Regions from separate parts of the Ferdinandcohnia sp. FSL W7-1320 genome, predicted to be linked through region 1. Evidence: riboswitches for the same ligand, from Rfam matches in the RefSeq annotation. Region 1 holds a riboswitch; each other region holds the start of a gene.

Evidence for each region. A riboswitch is a leader RNA that binds a small molecule or an ion and turns the genes downstream of it on or off. The one in region 1 is predicted to bind lysine.
Region 2: another riboswitch for lysine. It lies ahead of NST91_RS07895 (aspartate kinase); the one in region 1 lies ahead of NST91_RS06455 (Na+/H+ antiporter NhaC family protein).
Region 3: another riboswitch for lysine. It lies ahead of NST91_RS03650 (transporter substrate-binding domain-containing protein); the one in region 1 lies ahead of NST91_RS06455 (Na+/H+ antiporter NhaC family protein).

Annotation. Positions count from the first base shown of each region.
Region 1 covers NZ_JBBPAM010000001.1:1,277,709-1,289,021, forward strand. The annotation lists gene sufD (Fe-S cluster assembly protein SufD) at 1-532, shown strand, start outside; gene NST91_RS06420 (cysteine desulfurase) at 532-1,752, shown strand; gene sufU (Fe-S cluster assembly sulfur transfer protein SufU) at 1,742-2,188, shown strand; gene sufB (Fe-S cluster assembly protein SufB) at 2,247-3,644, shown strand; partial or broken gene NST91_RS06435 (DUF72 domain-containing protein) at 3,724-4,573, shown strand; gene NST91_RS06440 (bifunctional metallophosphatase/5'-nucleotidase) at 4,669-6,060, shown strand; gene NST91_RS06445 (DUF1805 domain-containing protein) at 6,184-6,486, shown strand; gene yunB (sporulation protein YunB) at 6,610-7,368, shown strand; lysine riboswitch at 7,463-7,645, shown strand; gene NST91_RS06455 (Na+/H+ antiporter NhaC family protein) at 7,773-9,356, shown strand; gene NST91_RS06460 (sodium-dependent transporter) at 9,608-11,149, shown strand; gene NST91_RS06465 (methionine/alanine import family NSS transporter small subunit) at 11,146-11,259, shown strand.
Region 2 covers NZ_JBBPAM010000001.1:1,563,182-1,574,494, forward strand. The annotation lists gene NST91_RS07870 (enoyl-CoA hydratase) at 1-584, shown strand, start outside; gene NST91_RS07875 (electron transfer flavoprotein subunit beta/FixA family protein) at 649-1,425, shown strand; gene NST91_RS07880 (electron transfer flavoprotein subunit alpha/FixB family protein) at 1,491-2,468, shown strand; gene trxA (thioredoxin) at 2,870-3,184, shown strand; gene uvrC (excinuclease ABC subunit UvrC) at 3,359-5,131, shown strand; lysine riboswitch at 5,199-5,377, shown strand; gene NST91_RS07895 (aspartate kinase) at 5,463-6,707, shown strand; gene NST91_RS07900 (YslB family protein) at 7,218-7,673, opposite strand; gene NST91_RS07905 (succinate dehydrogenase cytochrome b558 subunit) at 8,066-8,674, shown strand; gene sdhA (succinate dehydrogenase flavoprotein subunit) at 8,808-10,568, shown strand; gene sdhB (succinate dehydrogenase iron-sulfur subunit) at 10,570-11,313, shown strand, end outside.
Region 3 covers NZ_JBBPAM010000001.1:746,883-758,195, reverse strand. The annotation lists gene NST91_RS03690 (hypothetical protein) at 146-448, shown strand; gene yidC (membrane protein insertase YidC) at 465-1,256, shown strand; gene NST91_RS03680 (carbonic anhydrase) at 1,348-1,836, opposite strand; gene NST91_RS03675 (DUF2309 domain-containing protein) at 1,896-4,514, opposite strand; gene NST91_RS03670 (NADH dehydrogenase subunit 5) at 4,540-6,042, opposite strand; gene NST91_RS03665 (Na-translocating system protein MpsC family protein) at 6,183-6,548, opposite strand; gene NST91_RS03660 (amino acid ABC transporter ATP-binding protein) at 6,824-7,558, opposite strand; gene NST91_RS03655 (amino acid ABC transporter permease) at 7,577-8,323, opposite strand; gene NST91_RS03650 (transporter substrate-binding domain-containing protein) at 8,389-9,225, opposite strand; lysine riboswitch at 9,325-9,506, opposite strand; gene NST91_RS03645 (NupC/NupG family nucleoside CNT transporter) at 9,750-10,931, shown strand; gene NST91_RS03640 (UxaA family hydrolase) at 11,106-11,313, opposite strand, start outside.

The sequences.
Region 1 (11,313 bases):
GGCTCTCGGACTTATGAATGATGGTGATACCATTTCCGAAAATATCACTAACTTAGTTGGAGACGGCTCATATGCTGATACAAAGACCGTTGTTGTAGGTCGTGGCGAGCAAAAGCAGAACTTTACGACAAGAATTACTCACCATGGTAAGAATTCTGAAGGATATATTCTTAAACATGGTGTTATGAAGGATAGCGCAAGCTCTATCTTTAATGGTATTGGGCATATCGAACATGGCGCTTCTAAATCGAATGCTGAACAAGAATCAAGAGTATTGATGCTTAGCGAAAAAGCACGTGGAGATGCAAATCCAATTTTACTTATTGATGAAGATGATGTAACAGCAGGTCACGCTGCATCTGTTGGTAGGGTTGACCCTGTTCAATTATATTACTTAATGAGCCGTGGTATTCCACAGATGGAAGCAGAGCGCCTAGTCATTCATGGTTTCCTTGCACCTGTTGTAAACCAACTTCCAATTGAAGGAGTTAAGAAACAACTTGTTGAGGTAATTGAAAGGAAAGTAAAATAATGAATATCCAAGATATTCGTTCCATGTTCCCAATCTTACATCAAGAGGTAAATGGAAAACCGCTTGTCTATTTAGACAGCGCTGCTACATCTCAAAAACCTGTTACTGTAATCGAAACGCTGGATCGCTATTATCGAGAATACAATTCAAATGTTCACCGTGGTGTTCACACCCTAGGTACAAAAGCAACTGATGCTTATGAGAATGCACGTGAAAAAGTTAGAAAATTTATCAATGCATCTTCTATTCAAGAGGTTATTTTTACCCGGGGAACAACATCTGCAATCAATACAATTGCAGCAAGTTATGGACGCGATAATCTCGGTGAGGGCGATGAGATTGTCATTACCTATATGGAGCACCATGCCAATATTATTCCTTGGCAACAAATTGCTAAACGAACAGGTGCGAAGTTAAAGTATATTCCTCTACAAGAGGATGGTTCGATTGATCTCAAGGATGTTGAAGATATTGTTACGAGTCAGACAAAAATTGTTGCTGTGATGATGGTCTCTAACGTTCTTGGTGCAATAAATCCAATTAAAGAAATTGCAGAAATTGCACACCGAAATGGTGCTGTCATGGTTGTTGATGGAGCACAAGCTGCGCCACATCTAAAAATCGATGTAAAAGACCTCGATTGTGACTTCCTAGCTTTTTCAGGCCATAAAATGTGCGGACCTACTGGTATCGGTGTATTATATGGCAAAAAAGCATTGCTTGAAAAAATGGAGCCAGTTGAAACAGGTGGGGAAATGATCGATTTCGTTGACCTATACGAATCAACATGGAAAGAGCTCCCATGGAAATTTGAAGCTGGAACTCCTATTATTGCAGGAGCAATTGGTTTAGGTGCTGCAATCGACTTTTTAGAAGATATTGGTTTAGACAATATTCTTGCGCATGAGCACAAGTTAGCATCACATGCTATCGAGCGATTGTCACAAGTAGAGGGTTTAACTATTTATGGCCCTAAGCATCGTGCGGGAGTAGTAACTTTCAATATTGAAGATGTCCACCCACACGATGTTGCAACTGTTCTAGATGCTGAAGGTATTGCTGTAAGAGCTGGACATCACTGTGCCCAACCACTTATGAAATGGTTAAAGGTATCAGCAACTGCCCGTGCAAGTTTTTACCTCTATAATACAGAAGAAGAAATTGATAAACTAGTTGAAGGACTCATAAAAACAAAGGAGTATTTCAGCAATGGATTCTAGAATAAACCTTGATACCTTGTACCGACAAGTAATAATGGATCATTATAAAAAGCCAAGAAATCGAGGAGTTATCCAAGATGGGGCATTAACAATTGATATGAATAACCCAACCTGTGGAGACCGAATTCATCTTACATTAAAAGTTGATGATGGAGTCGTTCAAGATGCTAAATTCGATGGAGAAGGTTGTTCCATTTCAATGTCATCCGCATCAATGATGACTCAAGCGATTAAAGGCAGAAAAATTGAAGATGCATTAAAAATGTCACAAATCTTCTCAGAAATGATGCTAGGAAAAGAATATGATGATAGCATTGATTTAGGAGACATTGAAGCACTTCAGGGCGTTTCAAAATTCCCAGCACGTATTAAATGTGCGACATTAGCTTGGAAGGCAATGGAAAAGGGATTTAAGAACGAACAAAATGAATCGTGATTGATTTCTCCTAACATTTTGTTATGAGGATTCCTCACATAGAATGGAGTGAAGTAGAATGGCAAAGAAAATGCCTGAAATTGGCGATTATAAATATGGCTTTGCAGATAAAGACGTTTCCATCTTCCGTTCAGAACGTGGTTTAACAAAGGAAATTGTTGAAGAAATCTCACGCATGAAAGAAGAGCCTCAGTGGATGTTAGACTTCCGTCTTAAATCCTTAGAGCATTTTTACAACATGCCTATGCCACAATGGGGTGGAGACCTTAATAGCTTAAACTTTGATGAGATTACGTATTACGTAAAACCATCTGAGAAATCCGAAAAGTCATGGGACGAAGTTCCTGAAGAAATTAAAGCAACTTTTGATAAGTTAGGTATTCCTGAAGCTGAACAAAAATATCTTGCTGGTGTTTCAGCCCAGTACGAATCAGAGGTTGTATACCATAATATGAAGGAAGACCTGGAAGAACTAGGAATTGTATTTAAGGATACAGATTCTGCTCTTAAAGAGAATGAAGATATTTTCCGTGAGCACTGGGCAAAGGTTATTCCTCCAACTGATAACAAGTTCGCGGCATTGAACTCAGCAGTTTGGTCTGGTGGATCATTTATCTACGTACCACCAGGTGTTAAGGTTGATACACCACTTCAAGCATATTTCCGTATCAACTCTGAAAACATGGGGCAATTCGAGCGTACATTAATTATTGTTGATGAGGGTGCAAGCGTACATTATGTTGAAGGATGTACTGCTCCTGTTTATACAACAAACTCACTACACAGTGCTGTTGTTGAAATCATCATTAAAAAAGATGCGTACTGCCGTTATACAACTATTCAAAACTGGGCTAACAACGTGTATAACCTAGTTACAAAACGTGCAGTTTGTGATGCGAATGCAACAATGGAATGGATCGATGGTAACATTGGTTCAAAATTAACAATGAAATATCCAGCTGTTATCCTTCGTGGTGAAGGAGCGCGTGGTATGACTCTTTCCATTGCAATTGCTGGTAAAGGTCAACACCAGGATGCGGGTGCGAAAATGACTCACCTTGCTCCAAATACGTCTTCTACTATCGTATCGAAGTCTATTGCTAAACACGGTGGTAAAGTAACATACCGTGGTATTGTACACTTCGGACGTAGAGCACATGGAGCACGTTCTAATATCGAATGTGATACGTTAATCATGGATAATCAGTCGACATCTGATACAATTCCATATAATGAAATTTTAAATGACAATATTTCATTAGAGCATGAAGCTAAGGTATCTAAAGTATCTGAAGAACAACTATTCTATCTAATGAGCCGTGGTATTTCTGAGCAAGAAGCTACTGAAATGATCGTAATGGGCTTTATCGAGCCATTTACTAAAGAGCTTCCAATGGAATATGCTGTTGAAATGAACCGCTTAATCAAATTCGAAATGGAAGGTTCTATCGGTTAATAAGAAAACTTGCAATAACTCGTTTGAGATACTCTCAAGCGAGTTATTTTTGTACATAATCGTAATAGGAGGTGACTCCATGATTTATATTGGTGTAACTGGCTGGGGTGACCACGATAGTCTATATACAGCAGGAACTACACCCAGTGATAAACTAAAAGAATATGCTGGTCACTTTCCAATTGTCGAGGTGGATGCGTCTTTCTATGCCATTCAGCCTAAACGTAATGTGGAAAAATGGCTGAGAGACACACCTGAATCTTTTCAATTCATTGTTAAAGCTTATCAGGGGATGACAGGTCATCAACGTGGAGAAATTCCATTTGAATCAAAGGAAGACATGTTTGATGCTTTTCGTTTGTCACTGGAACCTTATCAACAAGCAAATAAGCTTGCCATGGTTTTATTTCAATTTCCTCCATGGTATGATTGTAATCGAGAAAATGTAGACTACTTAAGGTGGTGCAAGCAACAGATGGGAGAAATTTCCTGTAGCGCTTGAATTCCGCCATCAATCATGGTTTTCACCACAACTAAAAAAACAAACATTACAATTTATGGAACAGGAAGGCTGGATTCATAGTATTTGCGATGAGCCACAGGCAGGCCAAGGGTCAATTCCGACAGTCCTCCATCCAACCGATAAACTAAAAACGCTCGTACGTTTCCATGGCAGAAATGTTCATGGCTGGACAAAGCCAAAACAAGGCAATTGGCGTGATGTGCGTTATTTATATAAGTATAATAAAGAAGAGCTAGAAGAATGGATCCACCATGTGCAGAAACTTAATCAATCAAGTGAGACCATCTACGTATTGTTTAATAACAATTCAGGTGGGGATGCGGCAGACAATGCTAAACAATTTATTGATATGCTCGGAATCGAATATAGAGGTTTAGCGCCGAGGCAATTAGACTTTTTTAGCTAGTAAAAACTATACTAAATTTAAATTGAAATACAAAAGTGAAGTACCTAAAGAAGAAGTCCATAGCATTTTAAACAGGCAAAAAGGAGGTGTAGGGATTGATTGAAACCGTACATATTTATCATACAAACGATCTCCATAGCCATTTTGACCGATGGCCTAAAATCACAAAATATATCACAGAAATGAGAAAACTTCATCAGGCTAACAATGAGGAAATGCTCTTAATTGATATTGGTGACCATATTGATCGCTTTCATCCAATTTCAGAAGCATCCCATGGCAAATTGAATGTGCAGCTCTTAAACCAACTTCAATACGATTATGCTACTATCGGTAACAACGAAGGAATTACGATGTCTTATGAACATCTGGATTCTTTATATGAAGAGGCAGAATTTAAGGTCTTGCTTGCAAATCTATTCGACCGAAATGGGAAGTTACCTAACTGGGCAGATCCTTACCATATTCATGTCTTGCCAAGTGGATTTAGGATAGGAATCATCGGTTTAACGGTTCATTATATGGGGCTATATAAGCTGCTCGGCTGGAACGTCAAAGATCCTTTTGTTATCCTACAAGAAACAATCAATGAATTAAAAGACAAAACAGATATGATGCTTCTGATGTCCCATTTAGGAATCAATGAGGATGAGCAAATTGCAAGAGATTTCCCAGATGTTGATGTGCTACTTGGTGGGCACACACATCATCTTTTAGAAAATGGAAAGAGAATCAATAACACACTTCTATGCTGTGCGCAAAAATACGGGAATTATATTGGACATGTTACTCTTAAAATTGATACTGAGCACAAAAAGCTCATTGAAAGTGCTGCAAGTGTAATCCCTACGAAATCACTGTCAGAAAGTAAGGAAACAACTGAAATCCTTTCAGAGTACATGGCAAAAAGTATACACACCTTACAAAATGATGTTATTGCAGAAATTGACCAACCACTTCTAAGTGATTGGTTTGCGGAAAACTCATTTTCCAAGCTTTTAGCTGAGGTCCTTCGCGAATGGTGTGCAGGAGACATATCGATGGTGAACTCAGGGCTATTGCTTGACTCGCTTCCACCAGGAAAGGTAACAAGAGAAGACTTGCATCGAATTTGCCCACATCCTATTAATCCATGTAAGGTCTGGGTTAAGGGCGATGAACTGAAGGAAATTATTTTACAAGCAAACACAAAGGAAATGGAAAACCTCCATATTAAGGGTCTAGGATTCCGTGGAAAGGTAATGGGCAAAATGGTATATGACGGCGTAGAGCTTTACACTACAAAGCTTTCGGATGGATTAGATCACATTACCGATATTAAAATCAATGGGGAGGACCTCGATCCTGACAAAACGTATTCAATTGCTACCATTGATATGTTCACATTCGGTTCACTCTTTCCTGTCATACGGGATGCAAAGGATAAAAAATACTATATGCCAGAATTCTTACGAGATCTTTTAGCTGAAAAATTAAAAAACAATTAGCAAAACGTACTAAAGATACTTAGTCAAAAGGATTAGAGAAAGATAGGTCTATGACTAGTACTATTTCAAACACAAATCACTTTCCCGTTACATAAATTAGTTAGGGAAAGGAGTGTGCTAGGAATGGTCTCAATGACACCAATCGTAATTGATAATCATCAATTTACAGCCATTACCGTTAACCTGCCTAAGACAAATTTTATGGCAGTCACGAATGAAAATGGCTATATTATGTGCGGAGCTCTCGATGTTGCATTATTAAACGAAAAACTTAAAGAACGAGGCATTATTGCTGGTAGGGCAGTTGGTGTTCGTACAATCGAGCAATTACTGGAAGCCCCTCTTGAATCAATTACAATTGAAGCCGAAAACCGAGGCATTACAGTAGGCATGAAAGGCAGAGACGCCCTACTAAAAATGATCTAAAATTAACCTGAGAAGGTATACCATATAAAAGAACGTGGCATCACTTGAACATTGTCGAACAAAATAGTTATCGTACATCCCTCCTTACTTGCATACACATAGCTTGTAAGGGGGGATTTTCGTTTGGGAAAGTATAGAGCTCGTCTACAACCAAGAAGGAAAGGGCCCTTGCCTTTCCGTTACGTCTTCTTATTAACATTCGTATTTTTTATTCTCTCAACTGTTATTGGTTTATTCATTATTAACAAAGCGATAGAGCCCGCACTCATGGCATATGCTGAAAATGAAACGAAGAAGGTTGCTGCCACAGTTATTAAAAACGCTATTAACCAACAATTAAACGAGGAAGAATTGGTCCAAGAGGATTTAAGTATTGTGCAAACAGATGAAAATGGGAAAGTGATTAGTTACAATACTCAGGTCGTCAATAAAATGGCGACAAAGACACTCGGAAATATTGAGCGGTACTTAAAGTATGTAAATGAAGGTGAAATTAATAAACTTGAATATCCTGATTTAGAAATTGAAACGGATGATGCCAGTGGACAAACGGGCTTTGTTTTTAAAGTACCCCTTGGGGAAGCAACCAATAATGCCCTCTTAGGAAACTTAGGTCCACAAATACCAATTCGTTTTCATATGATTGGATTTGGAGAAACTACGCCACAAGGAAGAATTGATGAGTGGGGGATTAATAATGGGTGGTTTCAATATAATGTTCTTGCGACAGTGACGATGCAGGTTATTTTACCTTTCTCAACAGGAGAGGTTGAAATTGAAACAATTATCCCTGTAATCAATCAAAACATTTTACATGATGTTCCAGACTTCTATAATAATGGTGGGGATTCATCTCCTTCGATAGAGATACCGACAAATTAGTAAAAAATACTATACTAGAATAGTTGAATCTAAGTGAAAAATCAGATATACTAGCGATGGAATTAATAAAAATGAATACACCACCTTATCTGATCGATGAGGTAGAGGTGCAGAAAATAAGAGTAAACTATGTGAGGATGACAACGTAGATCATAGTTGAAAGGATTTTTTGCCGAAGCAAAAATAAACACGTCAATGTTATTTTTGTTGGGGTTGCCTTGAAAAAGGGTAACACTGTCATTATAGAAATGATCTATAATGGAGGGCTACTGATCGTGATGGAGGATAACATAACATTACAGAGAGTAATGATAGTTATTTTCTATCATACTCTCTTTTTGTCTTCTAAAGAGTATCTTCTTTCACCACGCCCTCCAAAATAACACTTGGAGGAATCACATATCATGTCTGGAACAATATATTCAATTATCCCACCGATCATTGCGCTTCTCATGGTTGTTTTAACAAGAAGGGTTTTACTATCACTTGGAGTCGGCATTGTTTCGGCTGCATTCATATTACATGGAAATGTACTAACGAATGAAGGAGTCGGAGCTTGGCTACAAGACGTTTTACTCACTATCTGGAATAGCATTAAAGGAGTCTTCGTTTCAGAAGGCGAACTTAATACATGGAATGTATATATCATATTGTTTTTATTCTTATTAGGAGTTATTACTGCCTTTATCTCCATCTCTGGCGGTAGCCGTGCTTTTGGTGAATGGGCGCAAACAAAAGTAAGAACGAGAACGGGTGCACAGCTTTTAGCAGCTGTTTTAGGTGTTATTATTTTTATTGATGATTATTTTAATGCCTTGGCTGTTGGACAAGTAAGTAGACCAATTACAGACCGAAATAAAGTTTCACGTGCAAAGCTAGCCTATATTATTGATTCAACATCCGCACCAATTTGTGTTGTCTCACCAATTTCTAGCTGGGGTGCTTATATTATTGCAATCTTGGCACCTATCTTAGTAACACATGGTGTATCGGAGTTTTCTCCGTTATCTGCATTTATTCGAATGATTCCGTTAAACCTTTATGTACTCGTTTCGATTTTAATGGTAATAGCTGTAGCCATTTTTAATATTAATTTTGGTAGTATGAAAACCCATGAAAATCGTGCATTAACAACAGGGGAAGTAACAGACCCTGAAAAACCGGTATTAGGGGAATTAAAACAGGAATTACCTCAAAGTGAGAAAGGTACTGTTGGTGATTTGGTTTGGCCGATTATTGCATTAGTCGTCGGTACGGTTGGTTCCTTATTATGGACAGGCTATAGAGCTTCTGAAGGTAATATAACCATTTTTACAATTTTTGAAAATACGGATGTAACAGGATCTCTATTATCTGGTGGAATCCTAGGTATTCTTGTAACACTTATTTTATTCTTTGTTCAGGTTTATGCAAAAAAAGCTTTAAACATTGGACTTCTTCCTAAGGGAATTGTTGAAGGGATAAAATCAATGCTCCCAGCTGTATACATTTTACTATTTGCTTGGGTAATTGTTGACTTGATTGGACAAATTGAAACAGGTAAATATCTAGCGAGCCTCGTAGAAAGGTCTAATTTAAATATTGCATTTTTACCGGTCATATTATTTGTTGTAGCCGGCTTTATGGCATTTGCGACAGGGACGTCTTGGGGAACTTTTGGAATGATGCTTCCGATTGCAGGAGACATTGTAGCGGCATCAGATATTAATTTACTACTTCCTGCCTTAGCTGCTGTCCTAGCGGGTTCCGTGTTTGGTGATCATTGTTCACCAATATCAGATACAACTATTCTGTCCTCCACTGGAGCTGGAAGCCATCATATTGATCATGTAATGACACAGTTACCATATGCCATCACTTCCGCCGTTATCGCTATAATCGGATATATAGTACTAGGTCTTACAGGCAATACCTTATTAGGAGTGCTTACTACTTTACTGTTATTTGTTATTTTTGTTTTCACTATGAAAAACAGACAAAACGCATAGAATTACTATTCAAATGGTAACAATCAAACTTAACTAGTATATAAGAGACAAAGGGAATTAGAACCTTTGTCTCTTTTTTTTTTAAAAGTATATTTCATTTTAAAATAACTTTTGACATAGAGATAAAGACTGGCTATACTAATAAATAGATTATAGAAAATAATCTGAAAATAGAAAAATTTCCAACTTCAGTCTAGTGCTAAAGGGCTAATACGGTAACGGGCTAAAGTGGAAAAGGGGAGGTTTGTTTTATGGATAATCGTCCACAGTGGGGGACGCGGGCAGGCTTCGTAATGGCTGCAATCGGTTCTGCGGTTGGTTTAGGTAATATATGGAGATTTCCATATGTTGCTTACGAAAATGGAGGAGGCGCATTCTTTCTACCATACCTATTTGCGATTTTAACAGCTGGTATACCAATCCTAATTCTCGAATTTACAATCGGACAAAAGTTTAGAGGATCAGCACCTTTGTCATTTTTCCGTTTAAATAAAAAGTTAGAATGGCTTGGGTGGTGGCAGGTATTAATTTCTTTCGTTATCGCCACCTATTATGCAGTTATTATCGCATGGGCAATTTCGTATACATTCTTTTCATTTAATAAAGCGTGGGGAGAAGATACAGGAGGATTCTTATTCTCTAAGTACTTACATTTAGCTGAAACTCCAGGAGAAGTTGGAGCGCCAGTACTTGGGGTTTTTGGGCCTTTAGTCGTTGTTTGGGCTATTACACTATTTATCCTATTTAAAGGCGTGAAAAAGGGGATTGAAAAAGCGAATAAGATTTTCATTCCTACACTATTAGTTATTTTTACGATTATCGTTATTCGTGCAGTAACACTTGAAGGAGCAAGCACGGGTCTAAATTCATTCTTCCAACCTAACTGGGATAAAATTATGTCTGGAGAGGTTTGGGTAGCGGCATACGGGCACATTTTCTTTAGTTTATCAATTGGTTTTGCAATTATGATTACTTATGCAAGTTATTTACCTAAAAAGTCCGATGTAGTAAACAATGCATTTATTACCGGTTTTGCAAACTCAGGTTTTGAACTATTAGCAGGTATCGGGGTATTCGCGGCATTAGGCTTTATGGCAGCACAAGCGAATGTACCTGTAGAAGAAGTAGCTAGTGCAGGTGTTGGTCTAGCATTTGCGGTCTTCCCGCAAATTATTAACCAAATGCCATTTGGCGAATTTTTCGGAGCGCTTTTCTTCTTGTCATTAGTATTTGCCGGATTAACGTCATTAATTTCGATTTGTGAAGTGTTCATTGCTGCAGTTCAAGACAAATTTAATCTTACACGTAACAAGGCAGTCATATATGGTGCAGGGTTAGCATCACTTATTTCAATCCTATATTCTACAAATGGAGGCTTATACTTCCTAGATGTAGTTGACTACTTCATTAACCAATTTGGTATTGCTGTTGCCGGTTTAGTTGAAGTAATACTTATTGCTTGGGTATTCAAGCAAATGAATCCATTACAAGCACATGCAAATGCGATTTCCGATATTCGTGCAGGTGGTTGGTGGAAGATTTGTTTAGGCGTAATTACACCAGTCGTTTTAGGATATATGATGTTTGACTTATTCAAGCAAAATATCCTTCAACAATTTGACAATGCAACTGGAAACTATGAAGGGTATGCAACTTCATTTATACTCTTCCCAGGTGTTTTCATTGCAGCAGGAGTCATTATATTAGGGATTGTGTTTTCACTTAAAAAGTGGGGAAGTGCAGCTTTAAATGACAACTACTCTTCTGGTAGTGACAAGGAGGTAGGACTATGACCGGTGGAGCAATTGCGATGATGATCATTGGGATGGTTATCTTATGGGGAGGATTAGTAGCAAGTATTGCACATGCTGCTAAAAAGGCTAAACAAGCGAAACAAGGTTAAAGAAATAATTATAAAAAGAGGGTCAAAATAGAACGGAGAAAGGCTGTGGTGAAA
Region 2 (11,313 bases), 290 kb from region 1:
TAAAAGAGTTTACAACCATAAACTCTGGTGAAGAATTTTCAAATCTTGCAAGACAAGGGCAATCTCTATTCGAAAGAATGGAACGATTCCCAAAACCTATTATAGCTAGTATTCACGGTGCTGCCTTAGGTGGCGGTCTTGAACTGGCAATGGCTTGCCATTTCCGCCTCGTTAGCAATAAGGCAAAACTCGGGTTACCTGAGCTACAGCTTGGACTAATCCCTGGATTTGCTGGGACAGCACGCTTGCCTCGATATGTTGGTGTTGCTAAAGCTGCTCAAATGCTTTGGACAAGTGACCCAATTAGCGGTGATGAGGCTGTACAGTGCGGATTAGCAAATCAAGCTTTCCCGGAAGAAAATCTTCACGAAGAAACAATGACAATTGCTAGGAAGATCGCTCAAAAAAGCCCTTTATCTATACAAGCGACCATTGAATTATTAAATTCAATGAAAAATGAACAATATATAGAAACTGTCAAAAGAGAAGCGGTTTTATTTGGAGAAATGTTCATTTCAGAGGATGGACAAGAAGGAATATCAGCCTTCATAGAAAAACGTTCGCCGACATTTAAAGGGAAATAATACTAGATTTGAAGAAAATTAATAGTTTACAAGAAATTGCACAATACCTTTAGGAGGGAAACTCATGAACATCTTTGTTATTTTGAAAAGGACATTTGATACTGAAGAAAAAATTGTAGTAAGCAATGGACAAATCAGTGAAGATGGGGCTGAATTTATTATTAACCCTTATGATGAATATGCGGTTGAAGAAGCAATCCAACTCCGTGATGCGCATGGTGGCGAAGTAACTGTTGTCACAGTTGCCACAACTGATGAAGCTGATAAAGAGTTACGCACCGCTTTAGCAATGGGTGCTGATAAAGCAGTTTTGATTAATACAGAAGATGACCTAGAAGAAGGAGACCAGTTCACAACTGCAAAAATTTTGGCTGAATACCTAAAAGATAAAGAAGCCGATATTATTTTAGGCGGAAATGTTGCAATTGATGGTGGTTCAGGTCAAGTTGGCCCGCGTGTAGCAGAAATTCTAGATATTCCTTATGTAACGACAATTACAAAACTTGATATCGATGGTTCTACAGTAACAGTAGTAAGAGACGTTGAGGGTGACTCTGAAGTTATTGAAACGACTTTACCATTACTTGTTACATGTCAACAAGGGTTGAATGAACCACGCTATCCATCTTTACCTGGAATTATGAAAGCGAAGAAAAAGCCGCTTGATGAGCTTGAGTTAGATGATCTAGATTTGGAAGAAGATGATGTACAAGCAAAAACAAAAACAATTGAAATCTATCTTCCACCAAAAAAAGAGGCTGGACGTGTACTTGAAGGCGATTTAGAAGATCAGGTAAAAGAGTTAGTTTCACTCCTTCATAACGAAGCTAAGGTGGTATAAGTTTTCGGGTAATCTTGTATGCGATTTCAAAATTTTACTAAGGCGAATCTAGGGGGTTACGCATAATGTCAAGAAAAGTAGTAGTTCTAGGAGAAACACGTGATGGTGCTTTACGAAACGTATCTTTTGAAGCAATTGCAGCGGGTAAAATTGTAGCAGAAGGCGGCGAGGTTGTAGCCGTGTTAGTTGGTGAATCTGTAGGTGCGCTAACAAATGATTTAATTCATTACGGAGCAGACCGAGTTGTAACGGTTGAAGATGCAAAATTAGCATCATATACACCAGACGGCTTCTCGCAAGCCATTCTTGCAGCAATTGATGCTGAGTCACCAGAAGCTTTAGTTTTTGGTCACACATCATTAGGTAAAGACCTTTCACCTAAAATTGCGAGTAAATTGAATTCTGGTCTAATCTCAGACGTAACAGCAATTGAGGCTGCAGGTGGAAATATTGTCTTTACTCGTCCAATCTATTCAGGAAAAGCATTTGAAAAGAAAATTGTGACAGATGGTTTAATCTTTGCAACCGTACGTCCTAACAATATTACACCACTTGAAAAAGACGAATCACGAACTGGTGAAGTTTCATCACTATCTGTTGAAATTAAAGATTTACGAACAATTGTAAAAGAAGTTGTGCGTAAGGCAACTGAAGGTGTAGATTTATCCGAAGCGAAAGTTGTAATTGCAGGTGGCCGTGGGGTAAAGAGTGCAGATGGTTTTGAACCATTAAAAGAATTAGCGAATGTTCTTGGTGGTGCTGTAGGTGCATCGCGTGGAGCATGTGATGCTGATTATTGTGACTACTCTCTACAAATTGGTCAAACAGGTAAGGTTGTTACGCCAGACCTATATATTGCTTGTGGGATCTCAGGAGCAATCCAGCACTTAGCAGGAATGTCTAACTCGAAAGTAATCGTAGCCATCAACAAAGACCCTGAAGCAAACATCTTCAAGGTTGCAGACTATGGAATCGTTGGTGACTTATTTGATGTAGTTCCAATGCTTACTGAAGAGTTCAAAAAACTAAAAGTAAATGCATAATAGGTTGTCAAATTAATTTATAGAGATTTTTCCATTTTACCTTTGAAAAATTTATGGTATACTAATCAAGCGATGAGCTGAATTGCATAAGTCGAGTTGACACGCCTTTTGGCAAGGCACTATGTGGAGTGCTGTCCTCGCCGCAATACGCAAAAAGACGTCCTTCTGGACGTCTTTTTTTATATGCTACATTTAAAATAATGTCTATAACCTCTATTAATTTACATACATAACAGCTTAAAAAGTTGGGGAAGATGACTATGTATGAAGTACAGTGTTTAATCTTATCATTTCTAAATTAGTTAACTGTTTTTTTTGAAGCAAAACATTCGTAAAATGACATCTCAGATGGTATACTCTTGGTAGAATTTCAATGTTGTTACTTATTAGGAGGGGTTAAAATGGCTATTACAAATGTAACAGACCAAAATTTCGATTCAGAAACAAAAGATGGATTAGTACTTGCAGACTTCTGGGCACCTTGGTGCGGACCATGTAAAATGATTGCTCCAGTACTAGAAGAATTAGACACTGAGATTGGTGACAAAGTGAAAATCGTGAAACTCGATGTAGATGAAAACCAAGAAACTGCAGCGAAGTTTGGCGTAATGAGCATCCCAACTTTACTTGTAATTAAAAACGGTGAAGTTGTAGATAAAGTAGTCGGTTACCAACCAAAAGAAGCTCTTGCTGACAGACTTGCAAACCACTATTAATCCAAATTTTAAACAGCCTTAATAGGCTGTTTTTTTTGTTTGAACTCATTTCTAAGTGACTTCCTATTTTTACTCGTACAACTTCTTCGTAAAAATGTTACAATATAAGATACGTCAAAATAAAAGAAAAGATTACTTAGACGAATTGATTTTATAGTAGATGGAGTGATTACTATGCACGATCATCTTAAGGAAAAATTATCGATTTTACCAGACCAGCCTGGTTGTTACTTAATGAAAGACAGGCAAGGTACTGTAATATATGTGGGTAAAGCGAAAGTGTTGAAAAACCGTGTTCGATCTTATTTTACAGGGTCACACGATGGTAAAACCTTAAGGCTTGTCAATGAGATTGAGGACTTTGAATATATTGTAACTTCTTCAAATATTGAAGCACTTCTTCTTGAGATCAATCTTATTAAAAAATATGATCCAAAATACAATATCATGTTAAAGGATGACAAGACGTATCCTTTTATCAAAATTACTGCTGAAAAACATCCACGCTTATTGATTACTCGAAAAGTAAAAAAGGATAAGGGAAAATATTTTGGACCATATCCTAATGTACAAGCAGCAACTGAAACAAAAAAACTATTAGACCGGATATATCCTTTAAGAAAATGTTCAACATTACCAGATAAGGTTTGTTTATATTATCATATCGGTCAATGTCTAGCCCCTTGTGTCAATGATGTTACCGATGAAACCAATAAAAAAATGGTAGACGATATTATCCGCTTTTTAAATGGTGGATATAAAGAAATCAAAGGCGAGTTGACTGAAAAAATGTTAAAGGCCTCTGAAGAACTCGATTTTGAGAGAGCAAAAGAATACCGTGACCAAATCTCAAATATTGAAACGACAATGGAAAAGCAAAAGATGACAATGACAGACTTTATTGATCGTGATGTATTTGGTTATTCCTATGATAAGGGGTGGATGTGTGTTCAAGTCTTTTTTATCCGTCAAGGAAAATTAATAGAGCGGGATGTTTCTTTATTTCCTTTTTATAACGAGCCTGAACAAGACTTCTTAACCTACCTTGGTCAATTTTATTTAAAAGATAATCATTTTAAACCAAAGGAAGTGTTGCTTCCTAGTTCGATAGACCGTCACATTGTTGAGCAATTATTAGAAGTAGCTGTTCAACAGCCTAGTAGAGGGAAGAAAAAACAATTAATTGACCTAGCTACTAAAAATGCAAAAATTGCGCTAAAGGAAAAATTCGCTTTAATTGAACGAGATGAAGAACGTACAATTAAGGCTGTTGAAAATTTAGGACAGAAGTTAGGGATTTATACACCTCATCGAATCGAAGCATTTGATAATTCAAATATTCAAGGAACAGATCCTGTTTCTGCCATGATTGTGTTTACTGATGGAAAACCTGACAAAAAAGAATATCGAAAGTACAAAATTAAGTCAGTTCAAGGTCCGGATGATTATGAATCGATGAGGGAGGTTGTTCGGAGGAGATATAGCCGTGCATTAAAAGAGAACCTTCCATTGCCAGATTTAATCATTATTGACGGAGGTAAAGGTCATCTTGCTGCAGTAAGGGATATTCTTGAAAATGAATTAGGTTTAGAAATTCCACTAGCAGGACTTGCAAAGGATGATAAACACAGAACGTCCGAGCTCTTAATTGGAGACCCACCTGAGATTGTAGAACTACCTAGAAATAGTCAGGAATTTTATCTTCTACAACGAATTCAAGATGAGGTTCACCGTTTTGCGATTACCTTCCATCGTCAAATCCGTGGAAAAAACGCATTTCAATCTGTGCTCGACGATATTCCTGGAGTTGGGGAAAAACGTAAAAAAGCACTATTAAAGCACTTTGGTTCTATCAAGAAGTTGAGAGAAGCAAGTGTTGAGGATATCCTAAAAGCTAATATTCCTAGACCAACAGCTGAAGCAATTTACGAAAAATTAAAAGAATAGTCGTTGCTATTATAAAAATAGTCTGATATAATGCTTAATAATATAATATTACACTTCAATACGTTGAAGTGAAGATAGAGGTGCGATCTTTATCAGTATGCAATTGGAGGGGTATGAGCCCTAATGATCATTGCAAAAAGGAAAGTTCGCCGAAGTGTAAAAAGGCTCATACTTTTTTATGCTGGTCTTATGTTTAAGAGACATAGGATTGTCAAGATGGATGAATCTTGGAGGGCTATCTCACGAAGTGACACGTAGTACGTTTACGTATATCACAGCAATGAGAATCTCTCATTGCTGTTTTTTATTATTCTAAGAGAGGGTTGAGGGCATGGGGATCATCGTTCAAAAGTTTGGAGGCACCTCTGTTGGGTCACCAGATAGAATTAAAAATGTTGCAAGTCGAGTTATTCAAGAGGTGCAAGCGGGAAATCAAGTTGTCGTTGTTGTTTCGGCAATGGGGAAGACAACCGATCAGCTAGTAAGCTTAGCTAATGAAATTACAAGCGCGCCAAGTAAGCGCGAGATGGATATGTTGTTAAGTACAGGTGAACAAGTAACAATTGCATTATTATCTATGGCTTTACAAGAAAAAGGGTATGAATCCGTTTCGTATACAGGCTGGCAGGCTGGTATTGAAACAGAGGCAATACATAGCAATGCCCGAATTGAAAACATTGAGGTATCAAGAGTATATAAAAGCTTAAAAGAAGGAAAAATCGTTGTCGTTGCTGGATTCCAAGGAGTCAGCAGTTCAGGCGACATTACTACTCTTGGTCGTGGAGGTTCCGATACAACTGCTGTCGCACTTGCAGCGGCGTTAAAGGCGGATAAATGTGACATCTACACAGATGTAACAGGTGTATACACAACTGATCCTCGCGTAGTTCCAACTGCACGAAAACTTCATTCCATTTCTTATGATGAAATGCTGGAGCTTGCAAATCTTGGTGCTGGAGTACTTCACCCACGTGCAGTGGAATTTGCGAAAAACTTCGAATTGCCGCTTGAAGTTCGTTCAAGCTTAGAGCTAGAAAATGGAACCATTATTGAGGAGGAAGTTTCAATGGAAAAGAATCTTGTTGTTAGGGGAATTGCTTTTGAAGACCAAATTACAAGGGTAACAGTATCAGGTTTACCAAATGAATTGCATACACTATCAACTATATTTGGCACACTAGCAAAAAATGGTTTAAATGTAGATATCATTATTCAAAATATGACAGATCATAATCATACAAATATTTCATTCTCTGTAAAAACACCTGATTTACGTGACACACTTGCTGTTTTAGAAAATAACAAGGATTTATTGAAATATGAAAGTATCGAACATGAGGATGGATTAGCAAAGGTTTCAATTGTAGGTTCTGGAATGGTTTCAAACCCAGGTGTAGCCGCTGATATGTTCCAAGTGCTTGCAAATGAAAATATTGAAGTGAAAATGGTAAGTACATCTGAAATTAAAGTATCTACAGTTCTTGAACAAGGCAATATGGTTCGAGCAGTTGAATCTTTGCATGACTCATTTAATTTAGCTGCTGTTGAAGAAGAAAGAGCGAAAGTAAAACTATAATTTTAGTTAAATGGGTGGTTCAAAGGAATTTGGACACCCTTTTTTTTAAATAGAAGGCTCTTTTCTAAAAAAGATTATTGCTTTCTGATAATAAAGGCAAAACTAGTTGATTAGAGCGTAAGGTGGGGACTCCTTGAAAATGTATTCACAATTTCTTCGTGCGTGGGTTATTTCAAAGAAGCAAATTCAATGTCCAGCGGGAAAAGCGTGAGACTTGAGACCCCGCAGGAGCGGTAGCGACGTGTCCAGTTTCAGCGGCTAGAAACTGAGAAATTTCAACTCCTCCCTCAGAGGCAAAATACGCCTCTTTGTCGGAGTCTCCGACGCACAGGACGTGGCGCTTTAGTCGGCCAATTTTCTCGTTTCTGTGCAAGCCGCCTCCACATTTCGTTGAGGAGGCTCAAGCCACGCCCGCGAAAAGCGTCCACCTGAAGCGGAAGTCAACGATATAAAAACAACAAAGTTTGCGAAAACAGCCTAATAAAAAATCTGCACGAAATGTGCAGGCTTTTATTCTTCGGTGATGTCTTTTGGGTCCCATTTTACCGTGAATATTATTTTTTGTGCTCTTCTTTTTTGTTGTTCAAAGCTTTCGGTGATTCGATTTTTCTGTTGTTGAATTTGTTGGGCAAGAAAGCCAGATTCAAGCTGGAATGTACAAATATCTTTCCGTTTAAAGCGAGTAGTTACGATCGAACCCTCCAAATGAAATTCAATGGAGTTTTTATCCAAACGTTCTACCTTAAGGTCTCCCCATCCAGCATCGTGAAAGAATGAAATGATTTCTTCCGTCGTAGGTAAGGGGAATTTTCGGGCAAGATTTTTTCCAGCCCAATATAATATCTGTGGCGTTTCTTTCCCGAGAATATCAGGAATTAAAATTTCTCGTAATAGTTCGTACCCAAATACGGGAACAGACTGTTCACTTGTATTTACATTTTGTTCATTGATGTTAACGTTCTTCACTGCATTCCCCTCTTTCTCCATTCTTTATTATATAACATGAGGGTATAAGAAAAACATGAATTTTTTTGTTTCTTTTTGTCAGGGAGAATTGATTTTTATTTCGTATGACTACAATCATATGTGTACAATTATTATTATTTTTATGAATAAATTGTGGACTTGTTTCCTTGACGCTCTTGCTTTATGGGAGTAAAATGAATTTGTTACATTATACTGATAAAAGAAAATCAGTTGCAGTATTTGTCTATTTATCTACAATAAATAAATTTGTAGATTCCTGCAAAGGTTTTCAGTTGTCAGTTTTTATATCGTCCTTTTACATAATTATACAGGATGAAACATTATAACGGAGTGCCATGTGGGCACGTTTAATTACTAAGGGGGGTTAAAGTATGGCTGGTAATCGTGAATTTTTAAATCGCAGACTTCATTCATTATTAGGTGTAATTCCTGTAGGTTTATTTTTAGTGATGCATTTAGTTGTGAATAATTTTGCGACAAGAGGAGAAGAGGTTTATAACGGTGCTACTCACTTTATGGAAAGTCTTCCGTTTAAACTTTTCTTAGAAATTTTTGTTATTTATTTACCATTATTATTTCATGCAATTTACGGTCTCTATATTGCCTTTACAGCAAAAAACAATGTGAGCAATTATAGCTTTTTCCGTAACTGGATGTTCGCACTACAACGTGTGTCCGGTATAATTACTCTAATTTTTGTTGCATGGCATGTATGGGAAACAAGAATTGCCGCAGCTCTTGGTGCGGAAGTTAATTTTAATATGATGGAGAATATCTTGAGTTCACCTTGGATGATTACATTCTACCTAGTTGGGATAATCTCTACCATCTTCCACTTTGCTAATGGTCTTTGGTCATTTGCAGTAAGTTGGGGATTAACGGTAACTCCTCGTTCTCAAAAAATTGCAACATATGTAACAATGATTATTTTTATAGCGTTAACATACGTAGGTGTGTCTACAATCCTTGCATTCGTTTAATTTTTCAAAGAAAATTTTCAAGTAAGCTCGATAAAATCGGGCGCAAATATGTCAATGCGTAATTGATCTTTTAAAATTTGACCGTTCACTAGTATGACATTTGAACGATCTCTTTATTGGGGAGTGAGTAACTTTGAGTAAAGGAAAAGTTATCGTAGTTGGTGGTGGACTAGCTGGGTTAATGGCTACCATCAAGGCTGCTGAAGAAGGAACACAAGTTGATTTATTTTCACTCGTACCTGTAAAACGATCTCACTCTGTTTGTGCACAAGGTGGGATAAACGGTGCAGTTAATACAAAAGGTGAAGGGGATTCTCCGTGGATCCACTTTGATGATACAGTATATGGTGGAGACTTCTTAGCTAACCAAAAGCCAGTTAAGGCGATGTGTGAAGCAGCACCTGGAATTATTCACTTAATGGACCGTATGGGTGTTATGTTTAACCGTACACCAGAAGGTTTACTTGATTTCCGTCGTTTCGGGGGAACTCAACACCATCGTACTGCATTCGCTGGTGCAACAACTGGTCAACAATTGCTTTATGCATTAGATGAGCAAGTTCGACGTCACGAAGTAGCAGGATTAGTTACAAAATACGAAGGTTGGGAATTCTTAGGAATTATCCAAGATGACGAAGGAATTTGTCGTGGTGTCGTAGCGCAAAATCTTCAATCAATGGAAATTAAATCATTCCCTGCTGATGCTGTTATTATGGCATCTGGAGGCCCTGGAATTATTTTTGGTAAAACTACAAACTCAGTTATCAACACTGGATCTGCTGCATCAATCGTGTACCAACAAGGTGCATATTATGCGAACGGTGAATTTATCCAAATCCACCCAACAGCAATTCCTGGAGACGACAAACTTCGTCTAATGAGTGAATCCGCTCGTGGTGAAGGTGGACGAGTATGGACATATAAAGATGGAAAGCCTTGGTACTTCTTAGAAGAGAAATATCCTGCATACGGAAACTTAGTTCCTCGTGATATTGCAACACGTGAAATTTTCCATGTATGTGTAGATATGAAACTAGGTATCAATGGTGAAAACATGGTTTATCTAGATCTTTCTCATAAAGATCCAAAAGAACTTGATATTAAATTAGGTGGAATTATTGAGATCTATGAAAAATTCATGGGTGATGATCCACGTAAAGTTCCAATGAAAATCTTCCCTGCAGTTCACTACTCAATGGGTGGATTATGGGTTGATGATCATCAACAAACGAATATCCCTGGATTATTTGCTGCAGGAGAGTGTGATTTTTCACAGCACGGAGCAAACCGCTTAGGTGCTAACTCCCTATTATCAGCTATTTACGGTGGTATGGTTGCTGGTCCAAACGCAGTTAATTACATCAAGGGACTTAAAAAAGGTACAGATTCCATTTCTTCAACTGTTTTCGATAACCATGTAAAACAAGAGCAAGAAAAATGGGATAACATCATGTCAATGGATGGTACTGAAAATGCATACATCCTTCACAAAGAACTTGGTGAGTGGATGACAGATAACGTAACAGTTGTTCGTTACAATGACAAGCTATTAAAGACTGATGAAAAGATTCAAGAGCTTATGGAACGTTACAAAAACATCAACATCAATGACACATCTAAATGGAGCAACCAAGGTGCTACATTTACTCGTCAATTACAAAATATGCTACAACTAGCACGTGTAATTACAATTGGTGCATATAACCGTAACGAGAGCCGTGGAGCACACTATAAACCTGATTTCCCTGATCGTAATGATGAGGACTTCTTAAAAACTACGATGGCTAAATTTACTGGGAAGGATACTGCGCCTGCATTCCATTATGAAGACGTAGATACTTCATTAATCGCACCTCGTAAACGTGACTATACTAAGAATAAGGAGGCAAAGTAAGATGAGTGAAAAAACAGTTGAATTTCATGTAACTCGTCAGGATACTCCAGATTCTGAACCATATGTAATTAAATTCAAGGTTCCTTACCGTAAAAATATGAACGTAATTTCTGCATTAATGGAATTCCGTCGTAATCCGGTAGATATAAATGGAAATCAAGTTGCTCCAATTACTTGGGATATGAACTGTTTGGAAGAGGTTTGTGGTGCATGTTCAATGGTTATCAACGGTAAACCTCGCCAATCATGTTCAGCACTTATTGACCAGCTTGAACAACCAATTAAACTTGAACCAATGAAGACATTCCCTATCGTTCGTGACCTACAAATTGACCGTAGTAGAATGTTTGATTCATTGAAAAAAGTAAAAGCTTGGATTCCAATCGATGGAACATACGACTTGGGCCCTGGACCTCGTATGCCAGAGAAAAAGCGTCAATGGGCATATGAATTATCAAAATGCATGACATGTGGTGTTTGTCTTGAAGCATGTCCAAATGTTAACAGCAAATCTGATTTCATTGGTCCAGCACCATTATCACAAGTACGTTTATTCAACGCACATCCAACTGGTGAAATGAATAAAGCTGAACGTTTAGAAACAATTATGGGAGATGGAGGCCTTGCAAACTGCGGTAACTCACAAAACTGTGTACAGTCTTGTCCAAAAGGTATTCCACTCACTACTTCAATTGCAGCACTAAACAGAGATACATCTATCCAAGCATTCAGAAATATGTTTGGT
Region 3 (11,313 bases), 530 kb from region 1:
TAATAGTTTAGGGCACCACAATACGACCTCTGAATCAAACTACTCATTCTGTGATGCCCTCACTTCCATAATTTATTTTTGTGAGATTAACTGTATTCATGTATAGTAAAAGTATTCGCAAACGAAGTTGAGAGGTGAGAATCCTTTGTTGGTTGATTTACTTTTACTAGATCCGGAATTATATACTCATATGGCATTTAACATTAGTATTGGTATAGGGCTAATGTTACTGCTGCTTACTACACAAAGGGTTAATATTGGTTTTGGTTCACCGTTTTCCAATTTTACAAATAAGCAGATTTGTGAAGAGAAGTGCTTTGATGGTAACAGGAGTCTATTAATTCAGTACTTTATTTCGAGGAGAATTACAAAATCAATCCGTAATAAAATGGCTACAAGTGATGATTCAGATTGTTTCGTTTCCTATTATCTTAACAGTTTTATTTAACTTTTAAGGAGGAAACATGAAAATGAATCGCACTTTCACTAAACTTATTGTCCTATTATCTGTCCTTACAGCATTCCTTTCTGGATGTGGAATTCAGTCAAGTGAGGATAATGAAGGTTTTTTCCACAATTTTTTAGTAGAACCTATAACAAAACTCATAAATTTTATTGCAAATACGTTTGATGGCAGTTACGGAGTGGCTATTATTATTGTCACTATTTTAATTCGCTTGATAATGATGCCATCCATGTTAAAACAGTATAAAAATCAATCAGTGATGAAAGAAAAGATGGGGTTACTTAAACCCGAAATGGAAAAGATTCAGGAAAAGATCACTGCTGAAACAGATCCGAAAAAGAAGCAAGAGTTGCAAAGAGAATTGATGGGGCTTTATCGAAAACATGGAATTAACCCGCTTAATATGGGTTGTCTGCCCCTTCTCATTCAAATGCCTATTTTGACGGGACTATATTATGCCATTCGTGGGTCAGCAGAAATCACTCACCACACTTTTTTATGGTTTAGTCTAGGACAACCTGATTTAGTGTTAACCATTATTGCAGGGGTTATTTATTACATTCAATTTAGAATTTCACAGTTAAATATGGCTCAAAGTCAACAACAACAAATGAAGTTTATGGGATTATTATCACCCATCATGATCGTTGTAATTTCATTTAATGCTCCGGCTGCACTACCGCTTTATTGGACAGTAGGAGGTATTTTTCTGACAATCCAATCATTTATTGGTTATCGGCTTTACCGAAACCAAAAGCTTAAGCCGGTCGTAGAAAATAAACAAATGTAATCAAATAAAAAATAGGGCCTGCCCCCAGCGTTAACACTACTTTCCGCCGAGGCCAGGCCCTATCATATTCTATTAGTAAGTTATTAAGGTCTTATGGTTGATTAACTGCTGCGACTTCTGCATTATTATTTACCACCAAACTATGAATTTTAACATTAGATGGTACCAAGGGATGATGACGAATAATTTCAACACTCTTGTTGATATCTTCCCTGACATTTCTGCTTCCATCTAACCAATCACTTATACTATCCTCAATGAAATCTGGTTTCACATTTTTAAAAAGATAATCAACTGTTTTTAGTTTATCATTCATATTGACTTTAAGTTGGCTTTGAGCATCCTCAAAAACGTTCCGCTTGTTCGTCGAACCAACTACAAATATCTCCTCAACCTTCTCCTGATAAATGGCAAGGATGATTGATCTCATTATTTCTCCAAAAGGGTGAGAAATGATTGGGCCATAGCTTTGTATCATTAACATATTTTCAGGTTGGACGTTCGTCTCTTCTTGTAGAATAGGCTCCAATCCAGATTCCATGTCCGTTATAAATAATGTTTTTTTTCTTGTTTTATCCATACAGCACACCCTTTCATATTGATAAATTGTTTAAGACAGTAGTTTCATAAATTTCAATTTTAATAGTTTTCCCAATTGCATTGGGGAGTAACGCATGCAAGCCTAACCCAGCCATTTTGTACCTTTTGTTTAAACACATCATCATTTTCTAATAATCTTTTCACGAACTCTCTTGGTGCCTGAATAACGATTTGCAGACGAAGAGGAGCATGATAAGCCTCTTCATCTGATTTCATCACAGACTGCCAGGGAAGGCCTGTCAATAAATCACTTGCAACACCTTGCATGACACCAAGTCCTGAGGTTATAGTTTGTGTTCCTTTATTCCCACTCCCATAGAAATGTGGTGCAACGGTGGATGCATAATACTGTAAGTTAATCCATTGGGCTACGGTTCCTGGCCCAGCAATAATGTTAGCTAGAATTTCTCCATTGTGGTCTTGCTCCCAATCGTAATTATGCAGAAAAACTCTTCCTTCTAGATCACAATGATGAGTCAGTTCTCTCTTCCCTATAATAAAAGCTGCATTACGAGCCAATCCCCATTCAGGTCGTATTTCACTCCAATCTTCTGCGATACGATGTGCCTCAGCCTTTGGATTTTTACAATAAGTGCCGATCGTGGGTAATTGTGATAAACATTCTGCATTTGCTTGATGACTTACGTTAGGTAAAACTTCCTCAATGTGATCAAACGATTCCTGTGCTAACCTTGATAATTTGGGGACATAAATCCACTTAAGTTCATTCACAGTTGTATTATGTTCAGCTGCAACGAATACTGTTTCAGCTGGAATTTCAATACCATCCATTAAAAGTGCGTTTCTTACCTCTGGTAAGTTGCACAAATTTGCAAGAACCCTAGCATTGAATGCTCCTGACGCACCACCGCAAGCACCGCAATCAAGCGAGGCTGCATATGGGTTGTTTGTACTTTGACTTCCGTGTCCACAAATCACAATTAATGGTGCAAAGTTTGTTGTCAGCCCCATCATCTTAAGTGTTTGACGGACATAATTGACTTGTTCTTCCTCAGAAAAACCTAATGAAATTTCAGATATATTGTTCCGAGCAGAATGAAGCGTGAGATTTGTTTCTGGTTTCCTTAACCATGAATCTCGAAAATTACGTATGAAATGGCCCGCTTTTCTGGGTAGAAAACTACGGCCTAGCGTTTGTATCATAAGCCAAGGTCCGCTTACCTCAGGTAAAAGCAAACTTGGAACTGTATTCTGTTTCATCTTTTTAAACGTATACGCTACAGATTCTAACGCTCGTTTACGTTGTTGGTATTGCTTTAGTTCATTTGTATCCACTCTTTCTTCTATTCTATGTCTTGCCTTTTGCATCACGGGCAATGAGGAATGAGTATGTTTACAATCAAGCTCCCGAATTTCAATTGGTAATCCGAAGAAACCAGCGACACCAATTGTTTCAAAAGGCCCCGCTTTCTCTAAATAACGTCTAAAGGTTTCAGAACGGACATCTATACAAAATGCAAATTGGGCTAATGCACGATTTGTTACATTGTTCACTTGTTGTTTAGCTAAGATTCTCTGTTTCAATTGATCTGTGTAAGTTTGTTCCCAAGCCTCAAGCCACAATTTTTTTTGAATCTTTTCATTAAACGTGTAGGCAAATGACAAGTATTCTTTTTGTTGTTCAGTAGACATCCCCAACCATTTCTCGATTGTGAGCCCTCCATACTGTACCCAGGCTTTTATAAGTGAATCAAATTGAACTTTTTTCTCAAAGCTATTGTGCAAAGGCAGGTAAGGATTCACCAAAACCCATTCCATAGAAACTCGAACAGCTAAATATTCCATTAAAAGTGATTGTTCTTGTTGAGATTGTTGAGAACGCCAAAGCATCATGCCTGCCCAGCCAGGCAAAGATAGCAAATGACTCTCAAGGTAATCTTGTATCTCTGAACGAGGAATTTTAAAAGCAGATAAAACGACTTCCAACGCCGTCTCTGCATCTTGTGGCCAGTTTCTAAACATTTTGCGTTGGTTTTTACGCAATGAAGGGTCATGCTGTATAAGGCTTTGCCAAGTTCGATAAAATCCATCTTCATGTTTCGGTATTGACCACCCCGCTTGGGAGTCATCCAGATATAACTTACACCATTTAATAACATGATGATCTAGCACTTCCGTTAAATTTCTACCATCCTTGGGCTCTATCTTCATGCTTAAGGGCTGTCTCGGAATACTCTCGTAAAGTTCTATATTTCGTTTTTTTGAATCCTCTATAAAGTTTTTTACCTCTAGTGATGATAAGGGATTTGCAGACATCGCATCCAAATTTAGAGAAAACCGGCAATAACGTTCAGCCTCTTCCCGAGGTATTTTAAGAGAATGTGAGTTTAGCCAGTGCTGCAAACCTATTTCTAAAAAACCTTCATCGATTTCCCCGCGATTTTTAGCCGATAGGATCATAGATGTACTAGGGTATATTTCTACATTTCGGATGTTCTTTAACCAGTTAGCAACATCTTCAAATTTTAAATCTTCCAGTCCCACCCATGGGTGACGAGCTGCAAACGTTGAAATAGGTCCAAGTGGTGCTATTACTCTACTTGCTGAAGAAACTAACGATTTAATATCAATCTCTGTATCAATTTCTTTTAGCTGTTGTATGTTTATTTCTTTTTGTAATGTAGAGGATAACATCACACCAACAACCTCCTTGTGAAAGTGATTATTTTAGATAGCTTGGATGGCTTTCGGTAGACTTCATCTCTCCTTCTCCAAATTTTATAAACCAAAGAAAAAGTACTGCGGAAAAGGAGGATGTAGGATAACGGGAAGCGATCGCGCCCATTACACTACCAAATATTAATAGACAAACGACAATGAACACAATCGGCATAGGCAGTTGAAGACTTTGAAAAACAGGTGTATATAACCATTCTTTAAAAAAACTATGTAAAAGTAAGTAGACAGTTGCTGATCCTCCCAAAAGGAAAAGACCAGCCACTCTATCAATTCTTCCTTTACAATAAACAATTAACTGCATCCAAGAAAATGATAAGGACCATCCTACTATCAAAGCAGTCACAATGTCATAAGGTCCACTAGAGGACATCCTCCAATAAGCAATCCCAGTAAGTAAACCTAATCCATAACCAGCGAAAATCCACAAAATAGACGATCTTTTAGTATGATTAGAAGAGACTTCAATCCGGCGTATTGCCGAACCAGCCTGTAAAAAAAGAGTAGCCTTAAAAATACCATGTAATATGAGGTGGAGAATGGCTGCCGAATAAGCACCTAAAGCACATTGAATAAGCATAAAACCCATTTGCGCAATTGTAGAACCCACCAATTGACGTTTATAATCAACCTGTACCAAACTTATGCCACTACCGATTAAGACAGAAATACTTGAGAGAACAAGTAATAAAATCTGAGCTTTATCCCCATTAAACAACGGTGAGAAACGTGTTAGTATAATTCCGCCTGCATTTACAATCCCAGCATGCATAATTGCAGAAACGGGTGTAGGAGCCACAACAGACTCAATTAACCATTTATGGAATGGCCATTGGGCTGCTGGAATGATTACAGCCAAAACCAATAATAGATTTATTCCTGTTTTTTCCCATGTACCGATATGTGTCAGACTATCATTGGCCAAGATTAGAGTTAGCTTCCAGCTGCCCGTGATTTGAGACAACCAAATGATAGCAAATAGAAGAGCCAGCCAACTACCTGCAAATACCTGAGCAGAGAGTCTTGTTGCTACTCTCGTTACCTTCCACTCCCTCTTTATACTTATAAGAATCGTTAACCCAATAAGAGTAATCCCCCAACAACCGGCCAACAATCGAAGGTCATTACTTAACCAGGAAACAGAAGCCGTACCTGTTATAAGTGTGAAGAATGCAAAGTATTTTCGGTAAGAACGGTCTCCTAGTAAATACCTTACAGAAAAACGTTGGATGACAATCCCTATCGTCAGAACAAAACATGCCATAAGCCAAGCTAATGAATCCAAGTGCAAGGGGCCAACATTGTGATTCATATTGTTCATTAATAGAATCAATAATGACACCAAAGCAGGCAATGAAATGATCCCGATGTGGACCCGCACAAAACCTAGGGGCACCCGTTTAGATAGGAATACGAATCCACTTACCACAGATAAAAAAAGTGCGATAAAAAATAAGGTAAGTAGTATGGATATGCTATTCGAAATCATAAAACTTCCCTCCGTCAAAATGGACCGAACTTAAATAGTAATTAAATAAAAAAACCGAGAACTAGTACCAGTCGTAGTAACCACTGATACTTGTTCTCGGTCTATTTTTAACTGACTAATAAAGTCTTTTAAAAATCTCCCTAAACTAATTTTTTCTCTAAATCATTAAATAACTTAAACACGATAACTCGTTCTCCAGTACGAGTACTTAAATCAGTATGAAAACTTTTTACTTCTTCCCCAGTGATGGTTAAAATAATTTCTTTTAATCCATCCAAACCAGATTCAACTAACCCTGACCGAGTATGTTTGATTGATAGCATGCCATCCTTTGTTTGACAAACAGCATATTCCGCAGGAGTTAATATACCTTGTAAATAAACGATTATCATATCACGGAGAATATCTGTTTTAACGGAAACAGATCCACGCCCCAAAAAATCCTTTTCCCAATGAGTAATCGCTTTGCTAATTTCTGATTCGATGGACCCTTTTGTTTTCTTCAAGTAAATTCCCCCCAAACAAAAAAAACGGTATATTTCCAGACTATTCCCTCTAAGTCTAAAAATATACCGATTTGTCTTATTCTGTACTTCTAAATACAAAAAGATTGCTTCTTCATTCTACCAATTCTACATTAATAAAATGCTAAAGCTCTTTATTATTATTCAGAAGGTAAATAATATCACTCGGTTATTAATCTAAGTAATAATTTAATTGAAAATGATCAACTTGTCAATATTAAATTGACAGAGGATTGATTCTATTTATTTTTAGCTGCTTATACGATTGTACGTTTTAAGAATTCTCTAGTACGAGCTTGTGTCGGATTATTGAAGATGTGCTCTGGACTTCCTTCTTCAGCAATAACACCCTTATCCATAAATACAACTCGATCTGATACTTCTTTTGCAAATTCCATTTCGTGCGTTACGATTAACATCGTAAGACCAGACTCAGCGAGTTCCTTCATGACTTTTAGGACTTCTCCTACCATTTCTGGATCAAGTGCTGATGTTGGCTCATCAAATAACATCACATCTGGTTCCATCGAAAGTGCTCTTGCAATCGCTACACGTTGCTTTTGCCCACCGGATAACTGCTTTGGCTTAGCGTTAATGTATTTATCCATACCAACAACTTTTAAGTATTTCATCGCTACTCTTTCCGCTTCTTCCTTCGTGCGTTTCAATACTTTTATTTGCCCTACTACACAATTGCTTAGGACATTATGATTATTGAAAAGATTAAATTGTTGGAAGACCATTCCTAAATGTCTTCGGTAGGTAGCGACATCATGCTTGTTATCCAAAATATTTTCACCTTGATAGATAATTTGCCCACCGCTAGGTCTTTCTAATAGATTAATACAACGAAGAAGAGTTGATTTACCGGATCCGGAGGAACCGATGATGGAGACAACTTCTCCTTTATTCACCGAGAAATCAATATCCCTTAATACTTCATGAGTGCCAAAGGATTTGCTTAAATGTTGAATATCAATAACCTTTTCCATGTTCTCTCCTCCTTCTTCCTATTGTTGTTGATTAACTTGTATCGGTCGATCGTTCCCAATCATCGTATAATTATCAGAGCCATCTAATTTTCTTTCAAAGTATAATAGAATTCTTGTAACAATGAAGGTCATCACAAAATAAATCATACATGCTACGAAAAACGATTCAAAATATCTAAAGTTATTGCCTGATATCGATTTTGTCACGAAATATAATTCTGTCACTGAAATCACGTTCAGAACGGAGGTATCTTTAATATTAATCACAAATTGATTACCTGTTGCAGGTAGAATATTACGTATAACCTGTGGTAAGACAACGTTCCACATCGTTTGGAAATGATTCATTCCAATTGCATGTGCTGCTTCAAACTGTCCTTTATCAATCGAAACAATCCCACCACGAACATACTCAGCCATATATGCCCCTGTATTGATTGAGACAACAATGATCGCTGCAACAAAAACATTCATATCTATCCCAAATGCTAACGCAGAACCATAATAGATAACCATTGCTTGTACAATCATCGGTGTTCCACGGAAGAATTCAATATAGATGGAGAGGATGGCATTAATGACTTTTAAAAATATTTTGTTCACACCACGTTCGGGCATTGGAATTGTACGGATAACTCCTGCTAGCAATCCAATCATTGCCCCAAAGACCGTCCCGATAAGAGCGATCAAGAGTGTTAAACCCGCACCACGAAGGAACATTGGCCAGTTTTCGATAATTATTTTAATGACCCACTCAAAACTCATTTCTTCTCCTCCTTAGCCCTATATAACCGACTGTATGTTGATATACAGTCGGTTCCCTGTATTTATTATTCTGCTGCTGGTTGATTTTGAATAGCCGAATCCATAATGCTTGTACGTTCTTCTTCTGAGATACCTGATAAAATCTCATTGATTTTTTCTGTTAATTCGCTGCCCTTTTGAAGTCCGACAGCAATTGCTGTATCATCTTCTGAAGTTTCAAATCCATCTTCAAATTCCACCATTACAAAATTTTCATTAGCAGATGAAGCACTAATACCCTCTGGACGTTCTGACACGTAACCATCAATCATTCCTGATTCAAGTGCTACTCTCATTGCTGGGAAGTTGTCCATCGCCGTTTTCTTTTCGACACCTTCAATTTGGTCGATTACTGTATAGTGGAATGTATTTAATTGAGCAGTAATTTTTGCTCCTTTAAAATCTTGGATAGAAGTAGCACCTTCATAAGTGCTGCCTTTTTTCACAACCATAACTAAATTTGAAGTATAGTAATTATCCGAAAAATCGATTGTTTCTTTTCGTTCTGCTGTTGGTGACATACCAGCTATGATTGCATCAATTTTGCCTGATGTTAAAGCTGGTACAAGACCATCCCACTCTGTTTTTACAATCACTAATTCTTTACCTAAACCTTCAGCTACTTTTTTTGCAATTTCCACATCATATCCGCCTGCATACTCTGCAGAACCGTCTATTTTTACTGCACCATTGGAATCATCATTTTGAGTCCAGTTAAACGGTGCATATCCAGCTTCAAGACCTACCTTAAATGTATTATCTTCTGATGAACCAGAATCCGAACTATTACTTGTTCCACACCCTGCTAATAATAGAATGGTAGAAATGATTAAAACGAAAAATATTGTTAATTTGCTTCTCATGCTGTTTCTCCTCCGTATTCTTATAAATTTCGACAAAAAAACGACCTGAGATATACTCAGGTCGCAGTAAATTTGCCCTAAGGTCCTCTCTTTTATCTCAATTGAGATAGCACAACTCAATAAACTGGGGGTTTATTGAGACAGTCCTGCAGCTATTAACTGCAGACCCAGCATGTAATATTGAGGGTATTACAAACTTCGGCGACATTTCCTTCTCCCTAGCATCACTGTTTCCTCAAACTCCACTAAAGACTGTTAAATATCGCGCCTCTACCTCACTAGTAAAAGTGAGGCCTTATTTAATTGTGTTTTTATACTACAATAGTAACTACTAATCAGTCAACTACTAATTATTAGAAAATCCAGTAACTACTGTTTTAACATGGGATATATAAAAAAATAAGCCATCTATATCGTGTTCTTGTTATAAGAAATGGACAAAATATACATTGTAATCACATATAAAAGAGGTTACTATACCGAGAGTATGTACATAATGTTAAAAATACACCAGGAGGTTACATATGCAATATGCTCTTTCAGTTTTAGGTATTTTTGTTGTTTTGTTTTTGGCTTGGTTGGCAAGTTCCAACCGAAAAGAGGTAAAATATAAACCGATTCTCATCATGATTGTCATCCAAATTATTTTATCAATATTACTATTAAATACTAGATTTGGTTTCATTATCATCCAGGGGATTTCTGCTTTTTTTAATAAACTGCTTGAATATGCAGGCGAAGGGATTTCCTTTGTGTTTGGCGGAATGGCGAACGATGGAGAGGCTCCATTCTTTTTAACTGTATTGCTTCCAATCGTATTTATTTCAGTATTAATCGGAATTCTCCAGTATCTGAAAATTTTACCATTCATTATGAATGGGATTGGATGGTTATTAAGTAAAGTAAACGGGATGGGTAGACTTGAATCATATAATGCAGTTGCTTCATTGATGGTCGGGCAATCGGAAGTTTTCATCACACTAAAAAAGCAATTAGGTATGCTATCCAAACAACGGTTGTATACCCTATGTGCTTCCGCGATGTCAACAGTTTCAATGTCCATTGTCGGCGCTTATATGACAATGCTAAAGCCAGAATATGTTGTCACAGCTGTAATGTTAAATTTATTTGGCGGGTTTATTATCGCTTCTATCGTTAATCCGTACGAAGTAAATCCAGATGAGGATATGATCGAAATCCGCGATCAAAAAAAACAATCATTCTTTGAAATGATTGGAGAATATATCCTTGATGGATTCAAGGTTGCAGTTATTGTCGGTGCCATGTTAATTGGTTTTATTGCTTTAATGGCAGCAATCAATCATGTATTTGAACTAGTATTCACCATTTCATTCCAAACGCTATTAGGTTACCTTTTTTCTCCAATTGCTCTTATTATGGGGATTCCTTTATCAGAAGCAGTTAGTGCCGGAGGAATTATGGCGACAAAACTCGTGACAAATGAGTTTGTTGCGATGATGGATTTATCTGGAGGAAATCACCAATTTAGTGAACGGACACTTGGTATTCTGTCTGTATTCCTTGTTTCCTTTGCTAATTTCTCATCAATCGGGATTATTACCGGGGCGGTGAAAAGTCTCAATGAAGAGCAAGGGAATGTCGTTGCTGGTTTTGGTTTGAAACTTTTATATGGTGCCACACTAGTAAGCATACTTTCAGGTATTATTGTTAGTTTCGTTTTATAAATAACAACGTCTAAAAAAGAAAAAAAGGAACCTTCTCAGTTTCAAGTGGGTTCCTTTTTTGGTTTTTCCGATTTCGGTTTTGAAGGTTTCTACTTAGCAAATTTATTCAACTAATGGCTGATTCTGCCGGAAACGTTAACTTATTCTGATTGGCTGGAGACCCTGCTGAATAAGTTAAAAGGTCGGTCCTATTCTCCAAATTCCAAAGTCGTTTTGCTTCAAAATTTCTGATTTTGTCAGTTTTCCTGACGAGACAGATTTAATTTCATCAAAGATAGATTGTCCAACTGTTTGAACAGTCTCTTTACCTTCAATAATTGTTCCAGCATTCAAATCCATATTATCTCTCATACTATTAAACATTGGTGTGTTTGTTGAAATT